DNA from 3 places in the Cellulomonas jepli genome. Region 1 is predicted to be linked to each of the others. Evidence: riboswitches for the same ligand, from Rfam matches in the RefSeq annotation. Region 1 holds a riboswitch; each other region holds the start of a gene.
The links. Region 1 has a riboswitch for cyclic di-AMP ahead of AB6N24_RS08940 (C40 family peptidase). Riboswitches for the same ligand answer to the same signal wherever they lie in the genome.

Region 1 (9,350 bases):
GCACCCACATCAGCGCGGTGCCCGCGTTGTCGTGGGCGCGGTCGGGGCCGGCGAGCAGTTGGTAGGCGACCAGCCCGAAGACGGCGGCGACCGGGATCTGGAAGATCTTCGGGTACCAGCCGGACCGCAAGGACCGGGCGACCCACGGGATCGTCATCAGGTTCCGCCCGACCGGGGGTGGGGTCAGGTCCGGACCGGGCGTCACGTCCGGGTCGGCGGCTGCCTCGGGCGGGGCCGGGGGCGGGGTCAGTGTGGTCATCGTCGTGTCCTTCGGGGCGGTCAGGCGGTGGTCGGGGCGCCGGCCGGGCGGGGACGGTGGCGGGGCCGGGTGCGGTCACGGCGGCGCAGCACCGCGGCAGCGATCAGCACCGATGCGTTGACCCCGGCGAACGTGGACAGCACCGCGGTCCGCGGCCGGGTAACGGGCGCCGCGCCCTGCTCGGCGTGCTCCCCGGCTGTCTCGTCGTGCCCGTCCGCGCCACCGGTGTCTGCCGGCGCCTCGTAAGAGCCACTGCCGGAGTCGTGGCCCCCCTCGTGCGCCAACCCCGCACCGGCGTCAGCGTGGGCGTCGGGCTCCACCCCGGGAAGAACCTGGCCCCGGGGCGCCGGGTCGAGCGTGGGCTCGTCTGCTGCCGGGCTGGTGCTCGGCCGCGCGGCGTGGTCGTGCGACTCGGCGTCGTGCTCGGCGGTGTCCTGGTGCACGGCGTCCGCGGCAGCAGGCGCCGGGAGCGCGAGGGTGAATGCGCCGACCAGCGGCAGGGCGAGAGCCACGGCGACCGGCAGCCGGACTAGTACGGGATGCATGCGGAGCTCCTGACGAAGGTGTCTGAGTGCACTGTCGTCGCGGCCCGGCCCGGGCACATGGGACCTCTAGGTCCCTCGGGGTGACCTCCATCGAAACTTCATCGACGAGGCGCCCGACCGCGTACCGGTGCCCACGACGACGGCGCGCCACGACCGCACCCGTCGCCGGTGGGGCGGGCGGAGCGGTGGTCTGTGCGCCTGCGGCTGGGGTCAGCCGTGGTGGTCGTCGCTGTGGGTGCCGGAGTCCTCGATGCCTGCTCCGGTGGCGTAGTCCGGGACGGTCAAGGCCGGGGCAGCGGCCGGGCGCGCGCCGGTGCGCGGGGTGAAGGAGATCCCGTTGGGCAGGTCACCGACCGGGATGGTGGCCGCGACGGTGTTCGTGGCGAGGTCCAGCACCGAGACGGTGTCGTCGTAGAGGTTGGTCACCCACGCCACCTCCCCGCTGGGGTCGATGACCACCCCGTGCGGGCCCGACCCGGTCGCGATGGTCGCCCGCACGTCCATGGTCGCGACGTCGATGACCGTCACGGTGTCGCCGGGCGCGTCGGGGGTGCCCTGGTCGGCCGAGAGCAGGCTGGTCCCGTCCGGGGTGAGGAACAGTTGGACCGGTGGGGACGGCACGTCGACCGTCGCGACGACCGCCTGGGTGGTCAGGTCGACCTTCGCGACCGTGCTGGTCCCGGCCAGGCTCACGTACGCGGTGCGGGCGTCGTTCGACACGGCGACCTGCACCGGGGAGTCCCCGACCGGGATGGTCGCGGTGCGGGTGAGGGTGGCGGGGTCGACCACGTCGATGGTCCCGGCGGCCGTGCCGGCGACCACCAGGACGGTGCCGTCGCCGCTGGGGCGCTGGCCGTGCGGGCCGGGGCTGAGGTCCAGGGTGCCGGTCGGGGTGAGGGTGGCGGCGTCGTACCGGTCGAGGGAGTCCTCGCCGGAGTTGGTCACATAGACCGACGACCCGTCGGGCGTCAGCACCACGTGTGCGGGGCTGGTCCCGGTAGCCGCGGTCCCGCGCAGCTCGTAGCTCTCGGCATCGAGGGCGACGAGGGCGTTGTTGTGCCCGCTGACCGCCCAGACGGTGGATCCGTCCGGGCTGGCCTGCACGTTGTGCGGGCTGGGGATCCCGGTCACCGTGGTCAACACCTGACCGGAGTCGGCGTCGATCGCGGTCAGCGTCCCCTCGCCCTCATTGGCGACCCACACCGTGCCGGTCACCCCGGTCGGCGCCGGCGTCTCGGCTGACGGCGTCGGGGCGGTGTCGCCCGCAGTGGGGCGAGTGGCGCCGGTGCTGCACGCCGCGAGCAGCAGCAGGGTGCTCGCAGCGGCGACGGTGAGCAGGATCGGGCGGCGGGTCGGGGTCCACATGGGCAGGCTCCAGGCGTTCAGGGCGGGAAGGTCTCGCCCCTGACTCTTCGGCGCGAACCCCGCGCGCCGGCTGGTCGTCGGATGAAGATCCTGTTGATTTCCTGCCGCACCCTGGGTCAAACCCGGTCAGGCGCCGGGCAAAGGCTCGAACCCGGCCGCGAGGTCAACCGACTCCAGGACGGTGTCCTGCGTGACGGCCACCACGCGCAACGTCCCGTCGGGGGCGCGGTGCGCCGCCACGGCCTGCGGCGGTCCCGGGAGGGTCGCGGCCGGCGCCCAGGTCGCGCCGGCGTCCTCGGAGAGCGTGACGTCCCCGTCTGGGGTCAACCCGACGACGGTCGAGGGGTCCGCCCAGTCGACGACCTGGAGCAGCGGAGCCTCCTCGAGCCGGTCCCAGCTCGCGCCGGCGTCGGTTAAACGGACCGGGCCCTCCTGGCTGGTGACCACGATCGTGCTCCCGTCGGGTGAGACGTCCATCGCGAACGGCGGCACCGGGACGGCCAGGTCACCCCAGCTCACCCCGTCGCTCGTGGCCTGCAGGGCTGCGCCGTCGAACGCCACGACCCCCGCGTCCGAGGCGGTCATGGCGTGGAAGTCCGACTCGCCCTCCCGCGACAGGGCGGTCCAGGTCTCGCCGGCGTCGGTGGACTCGATCAGCCCCACCGGGTTCGGCAGGTCCGTCCCGGCCCCCGGATGACCCGAGGCGTAGAAGTGGTCCGGCCCGGCGACGGTGAAGCCCATCAGGTCGATCACCGGCCCCACCCGCGTCGGGCCCGTCTCGTCGTAACGGAACAGCCCTTCGTGCGTGGCCAGGTAGACCAGGTCGTCGGCCGGGTTGATCCCCACCCCGTGCGTGTGCGCCCCCGGCAGGCCGGCGCTGTCGGTCTCGTCCGGATGGGCGTGGGCGTGCCCGTCGGAGGCGGTGGTCGCCTGGTCGGTCGGCGCGGTGGCCGGGCCGGTGCCGTCCGAGCAAGCGGCGACCGCCAGGGTCACACCGAAGGCGATCACGGTCGCGGTGAGGCGCCGTCGAGCGCGGTTCATGAGGTCTCCCAACGTCGAGGTGCCCCGCCCGGGACAGGTGTCCCGGGCGAGGCATCAGGCAACGAGCGTGCGGTGGGCACGCCCACCCGACCAGCCTCGCCCGGGGGATGCCCGGGCGAGGCTGTCGTTGCATCAAGGTTCGATGAAGCCGTCCCGCCGCCCGGGGCGGCGGGGTCAGCCGCGGCGGGAGAGCACTGCCTGCGCGCTGGCCTCGGGCCGCAGGTCCAGGCGGCGCAGGAGTTGGGCGTTGAGCGCCACCACGACCGTCGAGACGGACATCAGAATCGCCCCGATCGCCATCGGCATCACGAACCCGACGGGTGCGAGCACACCGGCCGCGAGGGGCACCGCGATGAGGTTGTACCCGGCGGCCCAGGACAGGTTCTGCTGCATCTTGCGGTAGGACGCGCGGGACAGCTCGATCACGGACAGCACCGAGCGGGGGTCGTCGCTGGCCAGGATCACCCCGGCGGAGGCGATCGCCACGTCGGTGCCGGCGCCGATCGCGATGCCGACGTCGGCCTGGGCCAGCGCCGGGGCGTCGTTCACGCCGTCCCCGACCATCGCCACGCGCCGGCCCTGGGCCTGAAGCTCGGCGACCTTCTCGCTCTTGTTCTCCGGGCGGACCCCGGCGAACACCTGGTCGACCCCGATCTCGGCGGCGACCGCGCGGGCGACCGGCTCGGCGTCCCCGGTGATCATCACCACGTGCACACCCAGGGCGTGCAGGGCGTCGACCGCCTGACGGGACTCGGGGCGGATCTCGTCGGCCAGGGCGAGTGCCCCGGCGACCTGCCCGTCGATCAGCACGTGCAGGACGATCGCGCCCTGCTCGGCCCACGCCTGGGTCTCGGGCAGCGGGTCCGCGTGGTGCTCGGCGAGCATTCGGGGCCCACCGACGGCGACGTCGTGCCCGTCGACGGCGGCGCGGACCCCGACCGCGGTGCTGGCCCGGAACTCACTGGCCCGAAGCGCCGGCAGGGAGCGGGCGGTGGCGGCGGCGGTGATGGCGCGGGCGAGCGGGTGCTCGCTGTCGGCCTCGGCGCCCGCGGCCAGGGCGAGGACCTCGTCCTGGGTGCGGGTGCCCGTGACGGCGATGTGGGTCAGGGCGGGCTCACCCTTGGTCAGGGTGCCGGTCTTGTCGAACAGGACGGTGTCGACGGTGCGCATCTGCTCCAGGGCCATGCGGTCCTTCACGAGCACCCCGCCGCGGGCGGCGCGTTCGGTGGCGATGGAGACCACCAGCGGGATCGCCAGGCCCAGGGCGTGGGGGCAGGCGATCACCAGGACGGTGATGACCCGGATCCACGCCGTCTCCGGGGTGCCCCACGTCAGCCACGCGGCGAGCGTGAGGGCGGCGGAGCCGAGCGCGAACCAGAACAGCCACCCGGCGGCGGTGTCGGCCAGGCGCTGGGCGCGGGTGGAGGAGGACTGGGCCTGCTCGACCAGGCGGCGGATGCCGGCCAGGGCGGTGTCGTCCCCGACGGCGTCGATGCGGACCCGGATCGCGGAGTCCGTGGCGACGGTCCCGGCCACGACGTGGTCACCTGCGCCGCGCCGGACCGGGCGGGACTCCCCGGTGATCATCGACTCGTCGACGTCGGCGGACCCGTCGACCACGACCCCGTCGGCAGGCACCCGTCCACCGGGGCGCACAATCACCACGTCCCCCAGGCGCAGGTCCGCGGGGGCGACGACCGTGATGGTGTCTCCGTCGACGCGCTCGGCCTCGTCGGGCAGCAGCGCGGCCAGGGAGTCCAGCGCGGAGGACGTCTGGGCCAGGGACCGCATCTCGACCCAGTGCCCGAGCAGCATGATGACCACCAGCAGCGCGAGCTCCCACCAGAAGTCGAGCTCGTGGGACAGCACCCCCAGGCTCGAGCCCCAGGACGCGACGAACGCCACCGTGATGGCCATGCCGATGAGCAGCATCATCGCGGGCTTGCGTGCCCGCAGCTCGCTGACCGCCCCGACCAGGAAAGGTCGCCCGCCGACGAAATAGATGATCGTGCCGAGCACCGGTGAGATCCACGCGATCGCGGGTGCGTCCGGCAGGGAGTACCCCAGGAGCGCCGCGAACATCTCACTGGCCAGCACCGTCGGGACCGCCAGTACGAGCGTCAGCCAGAACAGCCGCCGGAACTGCCCGACGTGGTCCCCGTGCCCACCATGGCCACCGTGCCCATGCTCGTGGCCACCCGCCGGCGCCGCCCCCTGGTGATCGTGCTCGGCGTGGGCGGTGTCGGTGTGGCCGTGCGCGCCGTGGTCAGGGTGGTGCTGGGCGTGCACCGGGTGGTGCTCACCGTGAGCCGTCGGCTCCGGGCCCGGGGTCACCCTCGCCGGCGTGCCGTGGTGGCCGGTGTGCTCGGCACCTGGCGGGGTGGTGTGGTGCTCGGGATGCGACGTGCTCATGATCCGGCCCTCCTCGACGACCTACCCGCTACGGATACCCCTGGGGGGTATACCAGCGCACAACGTGTCCCGGTGCGTGGGCATTCCCGCTCGGGCGGTCATGTCGCGGTGACCAGCACGTGGTGCGGCGTGTGGCCCTCCCAGCGTGATCTCGCCGTGACATTCGCGCGAGGGGGCACCTAGGATCGACCCGCCCCACCCTCCTGGGGCGGCCTGAGGTGGATCGCCGAGTCCTGCCACCACCCGCGGTCAGTTCCAGTCCTGCTGGCAGGAGCGGGGGACCCACTTGTGGGCATCCGTGCGGTGTCCTTGGGGTGAAGCCGGTCGAACGTGACCGGCCGGGCGTTCTCCAGCCCGAACCCGACAGCTCACCTCGTAGGCGTCTGGAGAGGTTCACCATGCCTTCGAGCGCCACCCGCGGCCGTCGCCGTTCACCGGGTCGCCCCACGACCTCTCTCGACGACCTCGCCACCGCGACCAGCGCGGGCCTGGCCACCGCTGGTCGCCGCTCGGCCGTCGCCGCCGCCGGGTCCGGTCTGCTCCTCTCGATGGTGGCTGTGCCCGCATCCGCGCACGGGTCCGGTACCCACGCCGCCAGCGTCGCCGGCGTCAACACCGCTGCGCTGACTGCCTCCGCGCACGCGCTGGTGCACACCTCCCCGGTCGTGGCCGCCGCCCCCGACGCCGTCTGGGGCTTCGACGCACCGACGCTGACCGCGGTCGCCCCGCCGCCCGTCGTCGAGGAAGCGCCCGAGCCCGCGCCGGCGCCTGCCTCGCGCAGCGCGGCCCGCGCCGCGGCAGCCGAGCCCGCCGCGCAGGAGGCCCCTGCCGCCGAGGCGGAGCCGATCGGCGCTGCGGCGCCCGCGTCGGCGAACGGCAACGCGATCGTCGAGATCGCGGCCCGCTACGTCGGGGTGCCCTACCTGTCCGGCGGCAGCACCCCCGAGGGCTTCGACTGCTCGGGGTTCACGTCCTACGTGTACGCCCAGGTCGGCATCACCCTCCCGCGCACGTCCTCCGCCCAGCGCGGCGCCGGCACGGTCGTCTCCCGCGCCGAGGCCCAGCCGGGCGACCTCATCTGGTCCCCGGGGCACATCTCGATCTACGCCGGCGACAACATGCAGGTCGACGCCCCCCGCCCGGGCAAGACGATCCAGATCCGCGAGATCTGGCAGACCAACCCCACCTTCATCCGCGTCGGCTGACCCGGTAGGTGGCCCGGTGGACAACGACGCACCGCACCAGGTCACCCTCACCGGGCGTGAGCTCATGCTGCTGGGCGCCGGGCTGAAGGCGTACCTGACGTCCTTCGACGCCCACCGCGCCGTCGACGGCGGCGCCACGCACCCCGAAGCCCAGTGGCGCGAGGTGCAACGCACCATCGGTGAGCTCATCTGGCGGCTCGAGGAAGCCGGCGTCGAACCCGGGACGAAGCTGCAGCACAGCGCCGAAGCCGTCGACCCCGCGGCCCGCGAGACCTAGCCCCGCCGGGGTCAGGCGGCCCGCGTGCGCTGCTGCAGCCGCCACCCGCGGGCCGTCAGGCCCTTGGGCTTGAACACCGACAAGACCGTCGCGCCCAGCAGCACTACCAGCGCGAGGACCACGTGCACCACCGGTGAGACCGAGCGCAGCGCGTCGAGCTCGCCGCTCGAGGTGTCCGTCGCGACCTCGGCCAGCGTGGCGAGGGTCTGGGTGTAGAGCACCAGCACGAATGTGGCCACCACGGTGAGCACCAACTTGGTCACCACCCAGTAGTGCCGCACGAGCCCCCACACCGTGCCCAGCGACTGCACCAGCCCTGTCGCCAGTGAGGCGAGCGCCAGCGGCACGAGCACCGTCCACGCCAGCGCATCCATCGCGACGTACATCGCGCGCACCGTCGCGTCCTCCCGTGCGGTGATCGCCACCACGGACAGCCCCAGGAACGTCAGCACCGCCCCGGTCCACCCGACCGAGGACGTGATGTGCAGGCACAGCGCTCCCTTGCGCAGCCCTGGCGACATCCTCACCCCCGCGCCCCCGAATCGACGGTCGGACCCGCCTCGGCGCCAGCCGCCCCATGGCGCTGCGGGCCGTGCTCGCCGCCGACCAGCAGGGCGATCACCACCAACGCCGCCACCATGGCGCCGAGCATGGCCAGGACCTTCACCCAACGCGGTGCCCGCGGGCGCTCCGTCCGGACGTGGTCGGCTGATGGGGAGGACGGTCGATCCGGTGTGGTGTCCACGAGAGCTCCTCGGTCGGCTTTATGGAACACAGTGTCACATGGCAGACGCCCTGTCACTCGGGTGGGTACGGTGGGGGCATGCCGCTGCTCTGGCGCGACTCGGTCGACGCCCACCGCCACGCCGTGCGCGAGTCCGTGCTCGACGCCGTCGGCGCCATCTACACGGACGCTGGTCCGACCGGCCTGACCATGTCGGCGGTCGCCGAGCGGGCCGGGATTGGCAGAGGCACGCTCTACCGGTACTTCGCGGACACCCGCGAGCTCCTGCTCGCGTGGCACGAGCGCCAGGTGCGCAGCCACCTGGAGCATCTGCGCCACGTCCGCGCCCACTCCACGGATTCCGATCACGCCCTGCGCGCCGTGCTTGAGGCGTACGCCAGTCTGTCGTCGGCGCACAGCGAGGAGCCGGCCACGGCCGGACTGCACTTCGAGGGGTACGTCGCCGAGGCTCAGCACGAACTGCACGCGCTCCTTCGTGACCTGCTCGGAGAAGAGAGCCGCCGAGGCCGAGTTCGCGTCGACGTCGACGTCGACGTGCTCGCCATCTACTGCGTTCATGCGCTCGGCGCGGCGCGCCAGGCCACGGCACCCGACGCTCGAAGGGTGATCACCGACTTAGTGATGGACGCCCTTCGGCCGCGTGCTGCCGGAAGCTAGGGAACCCGACGAGACCGACGTTCCGCTCTGCCCGTCGGGCGCGCGCCTTCGCTCCACCCCACAGCGCGTCGGCTGCAGGTCGGCGAGGCGCTACCTCAGTGCCCTGCCCGTAGACCCGCGGGTGAACGCGCGCGGCGCGCTCGAGGGACGAGCCGCACAGCGTGGGCGCATCATGAACACATGGACGTACGCGTGCTGATCGTGGAGGACTGCCCGAACGGGGATGCGGCGGTCGCCCTGGCGCGACAAGCACTCGACGACGTCGGATTACCGGACGTCGCGGTCCAGACCCGGCTGGTCACCACGCGCGAGGAGGCAGCCGAGCTCGCGTTCACCGGCTCGCCCACCATCCTCCTGAACGGGCGCGACCCATTCGCTCCACCCAGAGCGACCCCGGCACTGGCATGCCGGATCTATCGGACTTCGACGGGAACCGCAGGAGTTCCCGACATCGCTCTACTGCGTGAAGCCGTCCGGGCCGCGACCGGCGTGGACGGGGCAGGCGGGCCACCGGTGCCCTGACGGCGCGAGAGGAAGAGCGCGATGACCACAGCCGAAACCACTACCGACGCCACCCACGAGCGCTGCGGATGCTGCGGGCGGCGCTTTGAGCGCCGGGACGTCGTCGAACTGGGCAGCACGGCGGGAGTGTTCATCTGTGCCGGATGCGCAATGTACGCCGCACGCCGCGCCGGGCCAGGCGCCGCTCTTCGGCAACTTCAGTTCACCAAGGCAGGTGCGCTGCTGCGACGGGTGACTGCAGCACTCCGGGCCCGCGCACGCGGGTGACGTCGCGGTGCCCAGTCGGTCAGGCTGCCGAACCGCCGATAATGATTCTTATGAC
Region 2 (9,350 bases), on a different contig from region 1:
AGGGGCCTGCTCCGTGCTACTCATGCGCCAGATGATGAAGCACCGCGCGCCGGGCGCGCCCCGCGACGCGCCGCGGGCGTCGCGCGCCGGCGCCGCGGCCGTCGGCACGTCGCGGACGACCCCCCGTCTCCCCGCCCGCGGGCCGACGTGCACCGGCGTGCGGCGGCTCCGCAGGTCCGGGGTCCGGACCGTCGACGCCCGGACCGTCGACGACGCCCTCGAACGGCAGCCCGGCGACCCGGGGAGCACGCTGCGCCGGTGCGGTCGACCGCCCGGACCTGCCGGCGTGACGGTGCGCGCTCATCCCGCCAGGCTACCGATCCATCACGTCGCGTGATGCGTCGACCCGCGATCCTGTCGTTGTGTGATGCGCGGCCGTCGGGACACGATCGGAGCATGCCGCTCACCACGACGCCTCTGGCCGACCTGCGCGCCGCGTTCACCCCGGTCGCCGGCTACCTCGACGCCGCGACGCTCGGCCTGCCGCCCCGCGCCGGGGCGGACGCGCTCCGCGACGCGCTCGACGCCTGGCAGTCCGGACGCGCCGACGCCGCCGCCTACGACGCAGCGGTGCGCAGGTCCCGCGCGGCCTACGCACGGCTCGTCGGCGTCCCGGTGGAGCACGTCGCCATCGGTGCGCAGGCGTCCCCGCTCGTCGGGCTCGTCGCCGCGGGGCTCCCCGACCGCGCCGAGGTGGTGGTCGTCGACGGGGACTTCACCTCGGTCGTCTTCCCGTTCCTCGCGCACGCCGACCGCGGCGTCCGGGTGCGTCACGTGGCGCTCGACCGGCTCGCCGACGAGGTGCGCCCCGGCACGGACCTCGTCGCGTTCTCGCTCGTGCAGTCGCGCGACGGCCGGGTGGCCGACGCCGACGCGGTGTGCGCCGCGGCGGCCGCGGTCGGGGCGCGCACGCTGTGCGACACGACGCAGGCCGCCGGCTGGTTCCCCGTCGACGCCGCGCGGTTCGACCTGACCGTGTGCTCCGCCTACAAGTGGCTGTGCGGCCCGCGCGGCACCGCCTTCCTGACCGCCCGGCCCGAGGTCGCCGCGTCGCTGCGCCCGCTGCACGCCGGCTGGTACGCGGGAGCCGACGTGTGGGCCTCCGTGTACGGCCCGGACATGACGCTGGCCCCCGACGCCCGGCGGTTCGACGTCTCGCCCGCGTGGCTGTGCTGGGTCGGGCTGGCGCCCGCGCTCGAGCTGCTCGCCGGGGTCGACCCGCAGGAGGTCCTCGCGCACGACGCCGGCCTCGCGGACGCCCTGCGCGCACGGCTCGGGCTGGAGCCCACCGGGAGCGCGATCGTCGCGCTCCCCGACGCGACCGGGGCGCTGCGGACCCGCCTCGCGGAGCACGGGGTGCGGGCCGCCGGGCGCGGGGGCGGCGTGCGGCTCGCGTTCCACGTCTGGTGCACCGAGGCCGACGTCGAGCGGGCGGCCGAGGCGGTCGTCAGCGCCCGCACGCGCTGAGCACGAGGCGGGCGGCGGGGGCGCGCCCCCGAGCCGTCAGCCGGGCCGCACCTTCGACGCGAAGTGCTCGCGCACCGTGAGCTCGGCCTCCTTGCCGAACATGCAGTAGTCGTCGTTCCGCGCCGCCTCCGCCTCGTCGTACAGGCTCGCGGGCCAGTCCCACAGCATGAAGCCCTCGACCCAGTCACGCCGCCCGGTCGCGGCGAACGCCGCCTCGTACCAGGCGCGCTGCGCAGCCTCGCTCGGCTCGCCGGGCAGCGCCCAGTCGTTCGGCAGCGCCGGTGAGCCGGTGCGGCTCGGGCAGCCGGCCTCCATGAAGAAGAACGGCTTGCCGTGCGCGCGCACCACGGGCTCGATGCGGTCGAGCTGGTTCTCCCAGTCGTCCACCGGGTAGTAGCCGCTCGACGAGATCACGTCGACGGCGTCCCACCACGTGACGCGGTCCTCCTGGTACTTGTCGCAGTTGTACGTGACGAGCCCGGAGTACACGGCGCGCACCTGCCGGACCAGCTCGCGCCACTCGGCCTCGCGCCGGTCCGTCTGCACCATCTCGCAGCCGATGCAGAGCATCTCCGCGCCCTCCTCCTCGGCGATGCGGGCGTGGTGCACGACGAACTCGGTGTAGCTCGCGAACCACTCGCTCCACTTCGGCTCGCACGGCACGTCGTGGTCGAAGAAGTTGATGTGCGCGCGCCACGTGCCGTCGGCGCAGTTCACGACCGGCTTGAGCACGACCGCGAGCCCCCGCTCGTGCGCCCCGCGGATCGCCGCGCGCACCTCGTCGTCGGTCACGGTGGGCTCGTCACGGAACCGGATCTCGGTCGACTGCGGGGTGTCCTGCAGCGTGAAGAACGTGATCGCCGTCCACGTCACGCCGAGCCGCTCGACCATCAGGGACATCGAGCGCTCCGCCCCGGGCCCGGTCCAGCCCCCGCGCCGGGAGCCCCAGCCCCACGTCATCCCCGCGATCCAGCCGTCGAGCTGCGTCATCCGTGCACTCCTCGTCGAGTCGTCGCCGCCACGCCCGACGTCGCGGACCTCCGCTCCGTCGCGCGCGAGGGACACGGTACGTCGCCACCGTCCGCCGGGCCCGCGCCGCGGTGCATCACGCGTGCCCCCGTCGACTCCTCCTCTCCGGAGACCCCCGTCGCGCCCGGCCTCGCCCGGCGTGGCGCCGAGGCCGTGTCGGAGGTCGGAGAGACGCTGGGAGCTCACGAGGAGGGGTGGGTCATGGCCGGAGCGGACGACGACCTCAGGGTCGACGAGGTCACGGACGAGGTGCGCGCCGCGTACGCGGCGGCCACGTGGTTCGAGCTGGCCCGTGCGACGTCCGAGGCGCACCAGGCGGCCGAGCGCCACGGCGCCCGCGAGCCGGGGGCCGACGCCCGTCGCGCCCGCTACGCCGCGCTGCGTGCGCTGCTCGACGAGGCGACGGAGAACGTGAGCACGCACTGCCTGCACGCGAGGCTCTGAGTCCGCGCACGTCCCGCACGGGCGCTCCCCCGTCGCCCGGTCGGCCCGCTCGCCCGTGCTCACGCGCGGCGGGCACCCGGCCGGTCATCGTCCGCCCGTGCTCAGCGCACGGCGGGCACCCGGCTCGTCGCCGTCCGCTCGTGCGGGTGCTCGGCGGCGCGGCCCTGGAACGCGAGGACCGCCGGGTTCAGGACGTGGCCGTCGCGCACCTCGATCGCGCGGCGCAGCGTCTCGTCGCGCGCCCACGCGTCCGGCCCTCCCATGACTCCCGCGAGGAACGGCAGCACCGCCTCGCTGATCTCCCACGACGCCGAGCTCCACAGGTAGGACGGGCTGTGGTCGACGGCGTAGTAGGTGACGTGGTCGCCGACCTCGAACGCCGGGTCACGGAACGAGGTCGGCCGGGCCCACTCGAAGCCCATCCCGGCGTCGCACGAGACGTCGACCACGAGGCTGCCCCGCCGGAACGCCGCGAGGTCCTCGGTGCGCAGGTAGACCACCGGGTGCTGGGGGTCCTGCAGCGTGCAGTTGACGACGACGTCGTGCCCGGCGAGGAGCTCCGCGACCGCCACGCGCCCCTCCCCGGTGTCCACGTGGCCGTCCGGCTCGAGGTGCACGATCCGGGTCTGGTGGATCGGCGCCCCGACCGCGGCGACGCCCCGGTGCGTCACGACCTCGACGTCGTGCACCCCGTGCGCGAGGAGCGCGGTCACCGCGCCGCGGGCCGTGGCGCCGAAGCCGAGGACCACCGCGGACAGCCGCCGGCCGTAGTCGCCGGTCAGCCCGACGAGCTGGAGCGCGTGCAGGACGGAGCAGTACCCGGCGATCTCGTTGTTCTTGTGGAAGACGTGCAGGCCGAACCCGCCGTCGTCGGCCCAGTGGTTCATCGCCTCGAACGCGAGCAGGGTCAGCCCGTGGTCGATCGCGACCTGCGTGAGGGCGACGTCCTGGACGCAGTGCGGCCAGCCCCACAGCACCTGGCCCGCGTGCATCGCCTCGAGGTCCTCGACCTGGGGCTTCGGCAGCAGCACCACGTCGGACTCCGCGATCACCTGCGCGCGGGGCGCGAGCCCGCCGACGAGCAGGGCGAGCTCCGCGTCGGGCACCCCGAGCCGCTCGCCGTAGCCCTCCTCGAGCGTGGTCCTCGCGCGCAGGCCGGGGTCGATGCGCTCGAGGTGCGCGGGGTGGATCGCGAACCGCCGCTCGTCCTCCTTGCGTGACGTCGAGATGACACCCAGGCTCAGCGGACCCATCACGTGCCCCCCTCGGAGGGGTCGCGACGACCCCGTGCCGCGAGCGTACGCCCGGGCCGGGAGAGTGAGGCGCTCGTCACATCCCGGGCGCTGCCGATCGGGTGCTCGTGCCGGATTTACGCGGGGATCTCCCGTTCTCGGCGTGACCCACGTCATCCCTTCGGGTGATCGTGCGACCTGGACACGTGTTCACCCGTGACCTTGCCGTGACATATCGCGAGGGCCGTGCCTAACATCGTCGCGCCCCACCCTCCTGGGGCGGCCTGAGGTGGATCGCCGAGTCCTGCCACCACCCGCGGTCAGTTCGAGTCTCGCTGGCAGGAGCGGGGGACCCACTTGTGGGCATCCGTGCGGTGTCCTTGGGGTGAAGCCGGTCGAACCTGACCGGCCGGGCGTTCTCCAGCCCGAACCCGACAGCTCACCTCGTAGGCGTCTGGAGAGGTTCTGCATGCCCTCGAGCACGTCTCACGGCCGTCGCCGGTCACCCGGTCGTCCGACGACCCCCCTCACCGACCTCGCCACGGCCACCAGCGCCGGCATCGCCACGGCGGGTCGCCGCTCGGCGGTCGTCGCGGCCGGCTCCGGCCTCATGATCGGCATGGTCGCGGTCCCCGCCTCCGCCGAGGGCAGCAGCGCCGGTGGCGCCTCCCTCGCCGCGGTCGACAGCACCGTCCTCACGGCCTCGGCCCGCGCGATCCTCGAGACCTCCCCGGTCGTCGCGGCAGCGCCCGACGCGGTGTGGGGCTTCGACGCCCCGACGCTGACCGCCGTCACGCCGCCGCCCCCGCCGGAGCCCGAGCCCGAGCCGGAGCCCGTCGTGGAGACGCGCGCCGCGAGCACGTCGCGCAGCGCCGCGCGTGCCGCCGTCGTCGAGGAGGCCCCCGCCGAGGAGGAGGCCACCGCGGTCTCCGTCCCGGCCTCGGCCGTCGGCAACGCGATCGTCGAGATCGCGGCCCGGTACGTCGGCGTCCCGTACGTCTCGGGCGGCACGACCCCCGACGGCTTCGACTGCTCGGGCTACACGTCCTACGTGTTCGCGCAGGTCGGCATCACGCTCCCCCGCACGTCGGGCGAGCAGCGCTACGCCGGCACCGTCGTCTCGCGGGCCGACGCCCAGCCCGGTGACCTCATCTGGTCGCCCGGCCACATCTCGATCTACGCCGGCGACGGCATGCAGCTCGACGCGCCCCGCCCGGGCAAGACGATCCAGCTGCGCTCGATCTGGCAGTCCAGCCCGGTCTTCATCCGGGTCGGCTGACCTCAGCGTCCGCACGGCACGAGAGCGCCCGCCCCTCCGGGGGACGGGCGCTCTCGTCGTTCCCGGGCGCGCCGCCTCAGCGCACGCGGTAGGTCTCGACGAGCCGGTCCATGAGCGCGTCGAGCCGCGCGTCGACGACCTTGCGGGTCGGGTCGGCGTCGAACCAGTCGACGATCTCGCGTGCGCCCCGCTCGAAGGGCACGGTCGCGCGGTAGCCGGGGACGACGCTGCGCACCTTGGTGTTGTCGAAGACCATCGAGTGCGCCTTGTCGCCGAGCAGCCCGGCGCCCCACTCGGGGTCGTGGGACGCGATGACGTCGGACGGCACGTGCACGATGCGGGCCTCGACCCCGGCGGCGGCGGCGAGCGCGTGCGTGATCTGGTCCCACGTGAGCACGTCGTCCGACGTCAGGTGGAACGCCTCCCCGAGCGTGCGCGGGTGGCCGAGCAGCGGCACGAACCCCTGGGCGAAGTCGGTGTGGTGCGTGAGGGTCCACAGCGACGTCCCGTCCCCGTGCACCACGACCTCCTTGCCCTGGCGCATCCGCTCGAGGGCCGTCCAGCCGCCGTCGAGCGGCACGAGCGTGCGGTCGTACGTGTGCGAGGGCCGCACGATCGTCGCGGGGAAGCCGTCCTCGCGGTACGCCCGCACGAGCAGGTCCTCGCACGCGATCTTGTCGCGCGAGTACTGCCAGTGCGGGTTGCGCAGCGGGGTCGACTCTGTCACCGGCAGCCGGGCCGGCGGCGTCTGGTACGCCGAGGCGGAGCTGATGAACACGTACTGGCCGGTGCGCCCGGTGAACAGCTCGACGGCGGTCCGCACGTGCTCCGGGGTGAAGGCGACCCAGTCGACGACGGCGTCGAACTCCCGGTCGCCGAGCGCCTCGCGGACCGAGGCCGGGTCCCGGACGTCGGCGCGCACCGTCCGGACGCCGTCGGGCAGCGGGCGCGTCGTGCTCTCGCCGCGGTTGAGGACCGTGAGGTCGAGGCCGCGCTCGACGGCGAGGCGGGTGGAGGCGGAGCTGATGATGCCGCTGCCGCCGAGGAACAGGACCGAGAGAGCACTCATGACGGCACGCTAACCCGGACGGCCGGGGAGTGACGGAGATCACGGCGGCATAACGATGTGAGCCGATCCGGGGCCAAGTACCTAGTACCGACTGTTCGCCGTATCCGTGGCGCTGCTAGACAGTGGTCGCTCCGCTCCGGTGGGGCGGACCGGCAACGACGCCGGCTGCCCCGCCGGACGGCCGCGCTCCCCCACCCGCTCGCGGCCCACCACCGCGAACCGACGCACAGCACCGCGACACCCACGCGCGGCCACCCCGCTCCACGAGGGGCCGGTCGCACGGTCCCGCACGCCCTCGTGCGCCCCCGGGCGCACGCACCACACCGAGGTGGTCATGACACGTCCTCTGCTCGCCGGGTCCGTCCTCGCGGCTCTCGCCGCCGTCCTCGTGCTGCTCACCGGGGTGCTCGGCCCCGAGACGCAGGCCGTCGCCCTGCTCGGCACCGCGCTCGGTGGCGCCCTCGGGCTCGTGCCCGACCGCTCCCCCGCACAGCGCGCCGGCGCGTTCGCCGCGGGCCTCGCGGCCGCCTGGGTGGGGTACCTGCTGCGCGCCGCGCTGCTCCCCGACGCCCCGAGCGGCCGCGCCGTGGCCGCGCTGCTCGTGGTGCTCGCGTGCACGCTGCTCGCCGCCGGGACGCGCGGGGCGCTGCCGCTCTGGGCCGCGCTGCTCGGCGCCGCCGCGCTGGCCGGCGCGTACGAGGCGGCGTACACCGCCGACCCGTCGGGCGTCGTGGGGACGTCCCCGGCCGCGGCGACCGCGGTCCTGCTCGCCGCCGGCGCGGGCTTCGTCGCGACCTCGCTGCTCGGCGCGACCCTCGCCCGGGACGGCGCCGCCCCTCCCGCCCCGTCGGCACCCGCCGACGAGGCCGCCCACGGGCACACCGCCGACCCGCGTCCCGGCCGGCGCCCCCTCCAGCTCACCGAGGAGTCCTGACGTGCGTCCTCTCCCCTCGCGCCGCCGCCCTGCACCCCGCCCGGCAACCAGCCGCACCGCCGCCCGCCGCGGCGCCGTGAGCGCGCTCGCCGCCCTGACCGCGCTTCTGGCCGCGAGCCCGTCGCTCGCCGCCGCACCGTTCGCGAGCACGACGGACGACGACGTCGTCGTCACGAACACCGAGACGGTGCAGGCGCGGCTCGACGCCTCGGGGATGGTCCGCGAGGCACGCGTGTACGAGCAGCTGACCTTCACGGGCAGCGGGTCGGCCAGCGTCGAGAACCCGGTGTCCGAGCGCGGCCTGCGCAACCTCGACGGGTTCGGCGGGCTGGCCGTGCACGACGGAGCGCTGCGCACGTCCGTGGACGTCGACGGAGCCGAGCGCCGGCGGACCGTGAGCGACTTCGCCGGCGACCTGCCCCTGGGCGTCGAGGTGACCTACCGGCTGGACGGCGAGACGGTCGCGCCGCGCGACGTGCTCGGCCGCTCGGGCCTGCTCGAGGTCCGGTACACCGTGACGAACCTGACGGCGCGCGACGCCTCGGTGGAGTTCGCCGACGGCACCGGCGGCACGGGCTCGGAGACCGCCGAGACGGTCGTGCCCCTGGTCGGCCAGCTGGTCACGACCCTGCCGGCGGGGTTCACCGCGGTCACGTCCGACCAGGCGAACATCTCGGGCGACGGGCGCGGCGGTACCCGGCTGACCTACCAGATGACCCTGTTCCCCCCGATCGGGGCCACCACCCTGGAGCTCGGCTACACCGCACGCATCTCGCGGGGGGTCGTCCCACCGGCGACGATCACCGCGCTCCCCGTCTCGCCGCTCACGAGCGCGTCGTTCAAGGGCGGCTCGGCGAGCTACGCGAGCGGCGCGCAGAGCGGCGCGGACCTCGCCGCAGGGGCGCTCGAGATCGACGCGAACCTGCTGCGCCTGCACGACGGCGCCCAGGAGCTGCTCGGCGGGCTGGTGCAGCTGCGCGACGGCGCGGCGGAGCTGTCGACCGGGCTCGCGGAGGCGGCGCCGGGTGCCGACACACTCGCAGCGGGGCTGGACACCGCGGACGCGGGAGCCGGCGACCTCTCCGCCGGCTCCCGGCGCGTCGACGCCGGGACGAAGGAGCTGGCGGCGGGCGCGTCGCGCGTCGACGCCGGCGCGCAGGAGCTGGCCGACGGTGCTGCGCGCACCGCGACCGGAGCGGGGGACGTCGCCGCCGGCGCCCGTCGGACGGACACCGGCGCGCAGGCCCTCGCCACGGGTGCGCGCGCCGTCGACGACGGCTCGCTCTCGGTCGCCGAGGGCAGCGCCCGCCTCGACGCCGGGCTCTCGACCGCAGCAGCGCAGGTTCCGCGGCTGCTCGGGGGGCTCACGGAGCTCGACGCGGGCCTGACCCGGGTCGACCGCGGGCTCGCCGAGCTCTCGGGTGCCGTCGGGATGCTGCCCACGAGGACCAAGGCTCTGACGGACGGGGTCGCGCAGCTCCGCCGGGCGATCGGCGACACGTCGACGAGCGGCACGCTGGTGCACGGGACGGAGGCGGTCCGCCAAGCGCTCGGGCTGGCGGTCACGGGCCTCGGTGAGCTCCAGACCGGCACGGACGTGGCGCGCGGCCAGATCGGGTCCGGCGCGGACCTCCGGGCGACCGCCGCGACGCTGCGGGACGCGGCCGCGACGCTGCCCGAGGAGCAGGACCGGGTGAAGGAGACCCTCGTCGCCTCCGCGGCGAGCCTCGAGGCGCGTGCGGCGACCCTCGACACGGCGGCCGACGCGAGCGCGCTGGTCGGCGGCGGCCTCCGGGACCTCGCGACGCAGCTCCAGGCCGGCGTCCTGCCCGGCGTCGCCCGGATCGAGTGCGGGTTGAGCTCCACCGCCCTGCCCGGCGTGTGCGAGGCGGAGCG
Region 3 (9,350 bases), on a different contig from region 1:
GTACGCGGTGCAGCTGCCCGGTGCCGGGACGACGACCGACGGCGCCGGCCTCGACCCGCGCTCCCCGGCGGGGGCCGCCGGGGTCTTCCTCAACGACGGCTCCGCGGGCAAGCTCGACTACTTCCTGACGACGGACCTGGCCGTCGAGGAGCTGCGCTGCGCCGCGCCCCCCGCGGCCGGCTGGGCCACGGCCGTGCTGCGCCTCGACCTCGCGTACACCCCACCGGGTGACATCGCCGGGTACCCGCGGTACGTGACCGGGACGGCCGACACCGGCCTGCCGGTCGGGGGTCTCGCGACCAACATCACGGTCTACGCGCCCCCGGGCGGCCGGGTCCTCGACCAGCGCCTCGGCGACCAGCTCGTCGGAGGCGTCGCCGCCACCGAGCAGGAGCGCGCCGTGAGCACGCTCACCTCACGCCTGCTGCCGGGCGAGACGGCGACGTACCGGTTCACGGTCACGGTGCCCGCGCCGGCGCCGGGCGAGGGGCTCGACGTGTGGACGACGCCGACGCTCACGTCCCCCGGGACCGTCACCGGCACCTGCACGGACTGAGCCGGACGCCGGTCCGGACAGCTGTCCCGGTGTCCCCGTACGGTGGGCGACCGACCGGGTGATTCCGCCGTTTCACCCGTCCGCCTCCGGGCCGGCGCCGCGGGCCGGAGTTACGGTGGCTTCTCCTGAATGTCCGATTGTTCCGGTTACGGAGAGTGCACCGCCATGAAGAGATCGATGAGGGTGAGCGCCGCTGCCGCCCTGTCGGCCGCCGTCGGCCTGGCGTTCGCGCTGCCCGCCGCTGCGGTGGTCGCGCCGACGCCGGACGGCTGCGGCGACACCGGGGACGGCTACTCGGCCGGGGGCGTCTGCGCGCTGAAGGTCGACGTCCTCTCGCCCGTGTGCGACAACGACGTCCCCTACCTCGCGTACAAGGTCTCGGTCGAGGGCGCGACGAGCTCCTCGCTGAGCATCACGTGGGACAACCCGTCCGGCGCGGACGTCGTGCAGTCCGGGCTCCCGCTCGAGGGTCGCGTCCCGTGGCCCGGTGCGGTCGCCGGAGCCGACGGCACGGGCGTCGACTGGCCTGGCTGGACCAAGAAGTCCGACGGCACGTGGGTCGAGGGCGACGAGTTCGACTGGGTCCGCCCCGGGGTCGCCGTGACCCTCGCCGTGAACCCGTCGGTGACCACGACGGTGGCCTACCCGCCGTCCTCGCCCGTGTGCCTCACGTCGCCCGCGTCGTCGTCGGTCCTCGCCGCCGCGCCCGCGTCCTCGCAGGTGCTCGCCGCGACCGGCTCCGAGACGACCCCGTGGCTCGTCGCCGCGGGCGCGCTCGTGCTCGCCGGTGGCGGGCTCGTCGCCGCCCGTGCGCGGTCCCGCCGGGACGCCACGAGCTGAGCCGCTGACCCACGCGGGCCCGTCCGGCCCGCACGACACGGCCCGTCCCCGGTGATCCGGGGGCGGGCCGCGCCTGTTGCGACGCCGCGCCGCCCGCGTGCGCCGGGCGGCGGGTGGTGCCCGGTGCGGGGTGCTCAGCCCGGGTGGGCCCGGCGGGGCGGCGCCGGGTGCCAGGACGTGCCACTGGCGTGCGCGGGGCGGCAGGTGGCGCCCGGTGCTAGGCCGCTCCGCCCGCGTCCGCCGGGTGGAGCGGGTGCGGCTCGTGCCGTCGCCCGGCGCGCTCCGCGAGGAGCACCGCGACGACCCCGCACGCGATGAGCGCCGGCACGACGAGGAACGCCGTGTGCGGCCCGACCTCGTCGGCGAGCCCGCCGAGCAGCACCGGCGCGACCGCGACCGCGGCGCCGACCCCGAGCGTCGAGCGGGCCTGCGCCTGGTCGAGCCGGCCGTCGGCGGCCCCGAGCAGCATCGAGATCGCGAGCGGGAACTGCGCGCCGTACCCGAGCCCCGCGACCACGAGCCCGACGAGGGCGAGCCACGGGGTCGTCGCGACCCACAGCACCAGCCACCCTGCGACGGCGACCGCGAAGGCGGCGAGCAGCAGCTGCAGGGGGGTGAACCGCAGCGCGAGGCGCCCGACGGCGAAGCGTGCGACGCACATCCCGGCGATGAGCCCCGACACGGCACCGGCGGCGACCCCGCTCTCGGCGCCCGCGTGCGTGCGCAGCAGGTCGGCCGCCCACGCGGTCGTGGCGTTCTCGATGCCGACGACGGCGACGAGCGTGGCCCAGAGCAGCCAGAAGGCGGTCGAGAAGCGGCCCGGCCGCCCCGTGGCGGCACCAGCCGCGGACGCCGTCGTCCCCGGTGCCGTCGTCGTCCGCGCCGCCACTGCCGTCGTCGGCTCCCCGTCAGCCTCCGTCGGCTCCGCCCTCCTCGCCGTCGCCGTGCCGAGCGCGCCCTGCCCGGGCAGCCGGGCGACGAGCAGCGCCGTGACGGCCGCGAGCACCACGGTGACGGCGACCGCGGGCCGCCACCCCCAGCCCAGCGCGACGGCGCCGCCGAGCGCGAGCGGCCCCACGAGCCCGACGAGCGCCCCCGTCCCGTGCCCCTCGCTCACCGCGGCCGGCCCCGCGGCGCCGTGGTGCACCGTGAGCGCGGGCTGCGCGGCGGCGATGAACAGCGCCCCGCCGGTCGCGACGACGGTCGCCGCGGGCAGGGTCACGAGCAGGCCGGGTGCGCTCACGAGCGCGACGACCCCGGCGGAGAGCAGCCCGGCGGCGAGCAGCAGGACGCCGCGACGCCCGAGCCGGCGCACGAGCGCGGCGCTCGTGAAGCCCGAGGTCAGGGTGCCGCACGCCATGAACGTCGTGTGCAGGCCAGCCTGGGCGCGGGTGATCCCGAGCTCGTCGGCGAGCAGCGGCAGCCCGGGCACGAAGCTGTAGAGGAACCACCCCCACGTGCCGAAGCAGGCGTAGAGCGCAGCCGTGACCCGGTCCCGGACGAGCCGGGCGGGTGCGGGGCGGGCGTTCACCGGGGGACCGGAGCCGTGCTCAGCCCAGCTGCTCCACGACGTGGTCGACGCACCGCGTCAGCGCGAGCACGTCCTGCGGGTCGACCGCGGGGAACATCGCCACGCGCAGCTGGTTGCGGCCGAGCTTGCGGTACGGGTCGATGTCGACCACGCCGTGCGCGCGCAGCACACGGGCCACCGCGGCGGCGTCGATCTCGGGCGCCAGGTCGATCGTGCCGACGACGTTCGAGCGCGCCGCGGCGTCCTCGACGAACGGCGTCGCCCACTCCCGCTGCGCGGCCCAGCCGTACAGGTGCCCCGCGGACTCCGCGGTGCGTGCGGCGGCCCAGGCGAGCCCGCCGTGCGACAGCATCCAGTCGAGCTGCTCCGCGAGGAGCACGAGGGTCGCGAGCGCCGGGGTGTTCAGCGTCTGGTCGAGGCGCGAGCTCGTGACCGCCGTCGTGAGCGAGAGGAACTCGGGCACCCAGCGACCGCTGCCCTCGACCTGCGCGGCCCGCTCGACCGCGTCGGGCGACAGCACCGCGAGCCACAGCCCGCCGTCGGACGCGAACGACTTCTGCGGCGCGAAGTAGTAGACGTCGGTCTCGCTCACGTCGACCGCGAGCCCGCCGGCGGCGGACGTCGCGTCGACCACGGTCAGGGCACCCTGCTCGCGCGAGCCCGCCACGCGGCGCACCGGCGCGGCGACGCCCGTCGAGGTCTCGTTGTGCGGCCACGCGTAGACGTCGACGCCGTCCTCCGCCTCGGGCAGCGCGAGCTGTCCGGCGGGCGCGGTGCGGACGGTCGGCTCGCCGAGGAACGGCGCCCGCGCGGCGGCCGTGGCGAACTTCGCGCCGAACTCCCCGAAGCTCACGTGCTGGCTGCGCTCGCGCACGAGGCACAGCGTCGCGAGGTCCCAGAACGCGGTCGAGCCGCCGTTGCCGAGCGCGACCTCGTACCCGTCGGGCAGGTCGAACAGCTCGGCGAGGCCCGCGCGGACGCGCCCGACGAGCGCGCGCACCGGCGGCTGGCGGTGGGACGTGCCGAGCAGCGTGCGACCGACGGACGCCAGCGCCTCGACCTGCGCGGCGCGGACCTTGCTGGGGCCGGAGCCGAACCGGCCGTCGACGGGCAGCAGGTCGGCGGGGACGGTGATCGCAGGGATCGCGGGCGCGGTGTCGTGGGCCTCGGGCACGGTGCAGACGATACGGCGTCGGGGGCCGTCGCCGCCGGACCGCCTACCCTGGTGGCCAGCGACGACGACGAGAGCGACGAGCGAGAGGCTGCGGCGTGAGCGACCTGATCGACACCACCGAGATGTACCTGAAGACCGTGTACGAGCTCACCGAGGAGGGCATCACGCCGCTGCGCGCCCGCATCGCGGAGCGGCTCGGGCACAGCGGCCCGACGGTCTCCCAGACCGTGGCGCGGATGGCGCGCGACGGCCTGGTGGTGGTGAGCGGGGACCGGCACCTCGAGCTCACCGAGCTGGGTCTGGCGAAGGCCACCCGCGTGATGCGCAAGCACCGGCTCGCGGAGCGGCTCCTGACGGACGTCATCGGGCTCGACTGGGAGTTCGTGCACGAGGAGGCGTGCCGCTGGGAGCACGTCATGAGCGAGCGCGTCGAGCGCCGGCTCGCGGCGCTGCTGGACCACCCGCACTTCGACCCCTACGGCAACCCGATCCCGGGGCTCGCGGAGATCGGCGAGACGAGCACGTCGGAGCAGTTCCTCGACGGCGTCACGTCGCTCCTCACGGTCGCGAACGCCGCGCCGGGCCGGCTCGACGACGTCGTCGTGGCGCGCCTGGGCGAGCCGATCCAGCCGGACGTCGAGCTGCTGTCGCGGCTCGCGCAGGCGGGGATCCGTCCGGGCGTGACGGTGACGGTCGAGCGCAGCCCGGGCGTCGTGACCATCGCACCCCCGGGCGCGGCGACCGTCCTCGACCTGCCCGACGACGTCGCGCGCCACATCTTCGTCGGCAACCGCTGACCGGCCGCCCGGCCTCCCGGCCGCCCGGCGGCTCCGGTGCGCCGGGCGCGACCTCCGCTGACCTGCGCCGAGGCGCACGGCACCCCGTCGGTCACCGTGCCGGCGGGGTGTCGTCGTGCAGCCGCGGGACCCGTCCGGGGGAGGGGGCAGGCGGGTGCCGCGGCCCGTCCGGAGGAGGGGACGAAACGGACGTGTCGGATACGTGACATTCTCGCGAGGACTCCTGTACGTTCGTCCTGCTTCACCCGGACCCTCCTTCGGGGAAGCCCTCGTGCGGATTCGCCCAGCCCTGCCGCCGCACGCGGTCCGTTCAACTCGCCGGCAGGGGCGGGGGACCCATGACGGGCACCGGCAACGGTGTCCTTGGGGTGAAGCCCGACGGATGCTCGCATCCCGACGGCCGGGTGCTCTCCCACCCGAACCCGACAGCTGACCTCGCAGGCGACAGGAGAGGCACTCAGTGACCGAGAGCATGACGCGCGCGCGGCACCGTTCTGCACGACGCCCTGCTACCCCGCTGACCGACTTCGCCTCCGCGGCGTCCGACTCGATGGGTGCGGTGGGCCGCGGGGCCGCGATCGTCGCCGCGTCGGGCGGTCTCGTCGCCACGATGATCAGCCCTGCGGGTGCCGCCCCCGGCGCCGGTGCCGCGGGTGCGCTGCCGGCGGTCGACACCTCCGCGCTCACCGCCTCCGCGCGGGCCGTGCTCCAGACCTCGCCGGTCGTCTCCTCCCCGGCGGACGCCGCGTGGTCCTTCGAGGCGCCGGCCGTGACCGTGGCCCCGAAGCCGGTCGCCCAGACCCGCGCCGCACGCACCGCCGCGAGCCGCAGCGCCGAGCGCACGGCCGCCGCGACGGTCAACAACCCGATCCCGCAGTCCGTGTCGGGCAACGCGGTCCTCGAGATCGCCGCCCGCTACGTCGGGACCCCGTACCTCGCCGGCGGCACGACGCCCGAGGGCTTCGACTGCTCAGGCTTCGTCGGGTACGTCTACGCCCAGCTCGGCATCTCGCTCCCGCGCACGTCGTCCGCGATGAAGGGGGCCGGCACGATCGTCTCGCGGGCCGACGCGCTCCCCGGAGACCTGATCTGGAGCCCCGGCCACATCAGCATCTACGCCGGCGGCGACGACCAGATCGACTCGCCGTCGCCCGGCAAGACCGTGCAGTTCCGGAACATCTACCAGAGCTCGCCGGTCTTCATCCGCATCGGCTGAGCCCCCCGCACCGCTCCTCATGGGCCCCCTGCACGCCACCGCGCGCAGGGGGCCCTGGACGTGCGTCCGGAAGTCACCGGGCGTTCACGCCGCGCTCGTGCCACAGTCGAGGGACGCGGGGCTCGTCGCCGCGTACTCTGGTCGCGCTTGCACTCCCCCAGGGACCCGCCAGCCAGGCGGGTCCACCGATCTGGACAGGAGCCCGCCGTGCTGATGCCCGTGACGCACCGGACGCTGCTTCTCAACGCCAGTCTCGAACCCCTCTGCGTCGTGAGCGTGCACCGCGCCGTCACGCTCGTCATGTCCGGGAAGGCATCGATCCTCGAGACCGACGGGCGTGAGCTCCACTCCGAACGCACCTCGCTCCCGCTGCCGCTCGTGCTGTGCCTCACCCGGTACGTGCACGTGCCGATGCGCAAGGCGGTCGCCCCGACACGGCGCACGGTCCTGCAGCGCGACGGCCACCGTTGCGCGTACTGCGGCGGGGGAGCGGACACGGTCGACCACGTGCTGCCCCGCTCGCGCGGCGGCCGGCACGAGTGGACCAACGTGGTCGCGGCGTGCAGCCGGTGCAACCACCGCAAGGCCGACCGGCTGCTGCACGAGATCGGCTGGGAGCTGCCGTTCGTCCCGCGCGCACCGCGCGGGCTGGCGGCGCTCATGGCCGGCTCCCACGTCGACGAGCCGACCTGGAGCGCGTACCTCGTCGCCTGAGGGCGGTCCCGGGCGGGCGCCGCCGGGCTGAGGGTCCCACCCGCCGGGCTCCGTGCGTGCCGCCGCGCGTCCTGCACGCCAAGCGTCCCCCAAGAACGCCTCCCGAAAGTTTCCGGCCGGGGCATGATCGGGGGCAGACTGGGTGGCGTGACGACCAGGAGGTGCCGGTGATGACGCGCGACGACGTCGTACTCGTGGGGGTGGACGGCTCGGCGGCGAGCCTGCACGCGCTCGACTGGGCCGCCGCCCAGGCGCAGGTGCACGGACGCCGGCTGCACATCGTGTGCTCCTACTCGCTGCCGTCGTTCACGGCCGCCTCGCTCGACGGCGGCTACGCGGCGCTCGACGACTCCGCGATCCAGGAGGGTGCCCGCGCGGTGCTCGCCGAGGCCCAGGCGCGGGTCGCCCCGTCCGGGGTCCCGGTCACCGCGACGGTCGCGACCGGTGACGCCGCGGGCGTCCTCGTCGAGATGTCCCACGACGTGGCGCTCGCGGTCGTCGGCACCCGCGGGCGTGGCGGGTTCGCGGACCGCCTGCTCGGCACCGTGTCCTCGGCGCTCCCGGCGCACGCGTCGTGCCCGACGGTCGTGGTGCCCCTGCGCGGCGCGGGCCCGTCCCGGGCGGCGTCCGACGACGCGCCGCTCAAGCCGGTCGGTCCTGTGCGGCGCATCGTCGTCGGCATCGACGGGTCCCCGCAGGCGGACCTCGCGCTGCGCTGCGCCATCCGGGAGGCCGAGGTGTGGGGCGCCGAGCTGACCGCGGTCGCGGGCGTGCCCGTGGGCGCCGGCAGCGGGATCCTCGCGTGGCTGCCCGCGGCCGTCGACCACGAGCAGGTGCTCGCGGACGCTGCCGAGGGCCTCGGCGTCGTGGTCGACCGCGCGCTCGCCGACCACCCGGGGCTCACCGTGCGCCGGCACGTGCTCGACGGCACGGGCGCCGAGCTGCTCACGGAGTTCTCGACCGCGACGGACCTCATCGTCGTCGGCTCGCGCGGACGCGGCGGGTTCGCCGGGCTGCTGCTCGGGTCGACGAGCCAGGCGGTGCTGCACCACGCGGTGTGCCCGGTCATGGTCGTGACGAGCCGGTGCAAGCAGTTCGCGGAGCAGACCGGCGAGGTGCCGCCCGAGCACCGGGTCTAGCCCGGGACGGCCGCCGGCCCGGGCGGTCAGGCGGGCGGGGCCGCGGGGACGTCGGGCCGGCGCAGCAGCGCGGACAGCACGATCGTCGAGCGGGTCCGGGCCACGAACGGCTCGGCGGCGAGGCGCTCGACGACCTGCTCGAGGTGGCGCATGTCGTGCGCGCGGACCTGCAGCACCACGTCCACGTCTCCCGTGACGGTGCTCGCGGCGACGACCTCGGGGTAGTTCTCCACCGCGGCGCGCATCGTGGCCGGGCTGGTCGAGCCGTGGCAGTAGAGCTCCACGAACGCCTCCGTCGCCCAGCCCAGCGCCGCGGGGTCCAGCAGCACCGTGTACCCGCGGACGACACCGCGCGCCCGCAGCCGGTCGACGCGCCGCTTGACGGCAGGTGCCGACAGCGACACCGCTGCGCCGATCTCCGCGTAGCTCGCCCGGGCGTCGACGGCGAGCTCGCGCAGGATCGCGGTGTCGAGCCCGTCGAGCGGGGCGGGCGTGGTGGTCTCGGCGGGGCGGTCCCAGGGGGCGGCGGGTGGCACGCGCTCATCATCCCGCACGCCCGCGACGGGCCCCGCCGCAGCGGCTGCACGAGCGGGCCGAACGTCCGGTGGCACGAAGGGGAGTTCGCGACCAAATGGTCAGGATCCCGCGATCTCACGAATCAATACGCCGAGGAATGATTTTTCTGGGCAGCACGGAACAAACCCGACATATAGCCGTAACAATGCGCATCTGGCCTTGCGTCCAAGTGGCAGTTCCGCAAAAGTCGTGCTCGACGAGAGGCAGGGGCTCCCATGGCGACTGTGCGCGAGGACCGACGGCTCGGCACCATCCCGACCCAGCGCGAGCTCGGCGCACCGGGGGTCGCTCCCCAGGGCGCGGTGCCGGTGGCCTCGTCGACCGACGAGGGGACGCCACCTGACGCGACGGCAGCGGCCGGTGCGACGGCGGCGCCCGGCGCCCGGGCCTCGGTCACGACCGCGCCCGCGGCGACCCCGCTCGTCCCCGCGCCGGCTCCCGCTCCGGCGGTCGAGCGCCTCGCCCCGGCCGAGGCCCCGGAGGTCGGCGCGACCGGGCCTCGCACCGATGCACCGGCCGTCGACGCACCCGACGTCGTCACACCCACGGCCGACGCACCCACCGCCGAGGCGCCCACCACCGACGCGGCCTCCCAGCTCGCACCGGCACTGCCCGCCGCCCCCGCGCGGCGCCGCCGGGTCCGGACCGCCCTCGTCGTCGGCGCGGTCTCGCTCGTGCTCGGCGCGCTGGTCGCCGGCATCGTGGTCAAGGTCCAGATGGACGCCCGTGCCGCCGAGCTCGCCCGCGCGCAGGACCGGGTGGCGGCCGAGACCGCCGCGCGTGCTGCGGACGCCCGGTTCCTGGACG

Region 2: linked by a shared signal. The riboswitch ahead of AB6N24_RS10105 (C40 family peptidase) and the one ahead of AB6N24_RS08940 (C40 family peptidase) in region 1 are both predicted to bind cyclic di-AMP.
Region 3: linked by a shared signal. The riboswitch ahead of AB6N24_RS09060 (C40 family peptidase) and the one ahead of AB6N24_RS08940 (C40 family peptidase) in region 1 are both predicted to bind cyclic di-AMP.

What each region holds. Positions count from the first base shown of each region.
Region 1 is NZ_JBFTER010000028.1:27,482-36,831, reverse strand. Features, by position in the region: gene AB6N24_RS08965 (4Fe-4S binding protein) at 1-259, opposite strand, end outside; gene AB6N24_RS08960 (hypothetical protein) at 280-804, opposite strand; gene AB6N24_RS08955 (YVTN family beta-propeller repeat protein) at 1,015-2,169, opposite strand; gene AB6N24_RS08950 (F510_1955 family glycosylhydrolase) at 2,296-3,210, opposite strand; gene AB6N24_RS08945 (heavy metal translocating P-type ATPase) at 3,385-5,622, opposite strand; cyclic di-AMP (ydaO/yuaA leader) riboswitch at 5,837-6,018, shown strand; gene AB6N24_RS08940 (C40 family peptidase) at 6,171-6,827, shown strand; gene AB6N24_RS08935 (hypothetical protein) at 6,844-7,104, shown strand; gene AB6N24_RS08930 (DUF2269 domain-containing protein) at 7,116-7,625, opposite strand; gene AB6N24_RS08925 (hypothetical protein) at 7,628-7,756, opposite strand; gene AB6N24_RS08920 (TetR/AcrR family transcriptional regulator) at 7,928-8,506, shown strand; gene AB6N24_RS08915 (hypothetical protein) at 8,687-9,028, shown strand.
Region 2 is NZ_JBFTER010000034.1:17-9,366, forward strand. Features, by position in the region: gene AB6N24_RS10085 (aminotransferase class V-fold PLP-dependent enzyme) at 397-1,467, shown strand; gene AB6N24_RS10090 (glycoside hydrolase family 113) at 1,504-2,457, opposite strand; gene AB6N24_RS10095 (hypothetical protein) at 2,698-2,940, shown strand; gene AB6N24_RS10100 (N(5)-(carboxyethyl)ornithine synthase) at 3,042-4,193, opposite strand; cyclic di-AMP (ydaO/yuaA leader) riboswitch at 4,458-4,639, shown strand; gene AB6N24_RS10105 (C40 family peptidase) at 4,642-5,451, shown strand; gene AB6N24_RS10110 (NAD-dependent epimerase/dehydratase family protein) at 5,528-6,520, opposite strand; gene AB6N24_RS10115 (hypothetical protein) at 6,855-7,454, shown strand; gene AB6N24_RS10120 (hypothetical protein) at 7,531-9,350, shown strand, end outside.
Region 3 is NZ_JBFTER010000029.1:172-9,521, reverse strand. Features, by position in the region: gene AB6N24_RS09085 (DUF4012 domain-containing protein) at 1-556, shown strand, start outside; gene AB6N24_RS09080 (LPXTG cell wall anchor domain-containing protein) at 734-1,396, shown strand; gene AB6N24_RS09075 (MFS transporter) at 1,614-2,927, opposite strand; gene serC (phosphoserine transaminase) at 2,947-4,101, opposite strand; gene AB6N24_RS09065 (iron-dependent transcriptional repressor DtxR) at 4,197-4,898, shown strand; cyclic di-AMP (ydaO/yuaA leader) riboswitch at 5,205-5,356, shown strand; gene AB6N24_RS09060 (C40 family peptidase) at 5,359-6,114, shown strand; gene AB6N24_RS09055 (HNH endonuclease) at 6,328-6,828, shown strand; gene AB6N24_RS09050 (universal stress protein) at 6,999-7,967, shown strand; gene AB6N24_RS09045 (Lrp/AsnC family transcriptional regulator) at 7,994-8,503, opposite strand; partial or broken gene AB6N24_RS09040 (hypothetical protein) at 8,759-9,350, shown strand, end outside.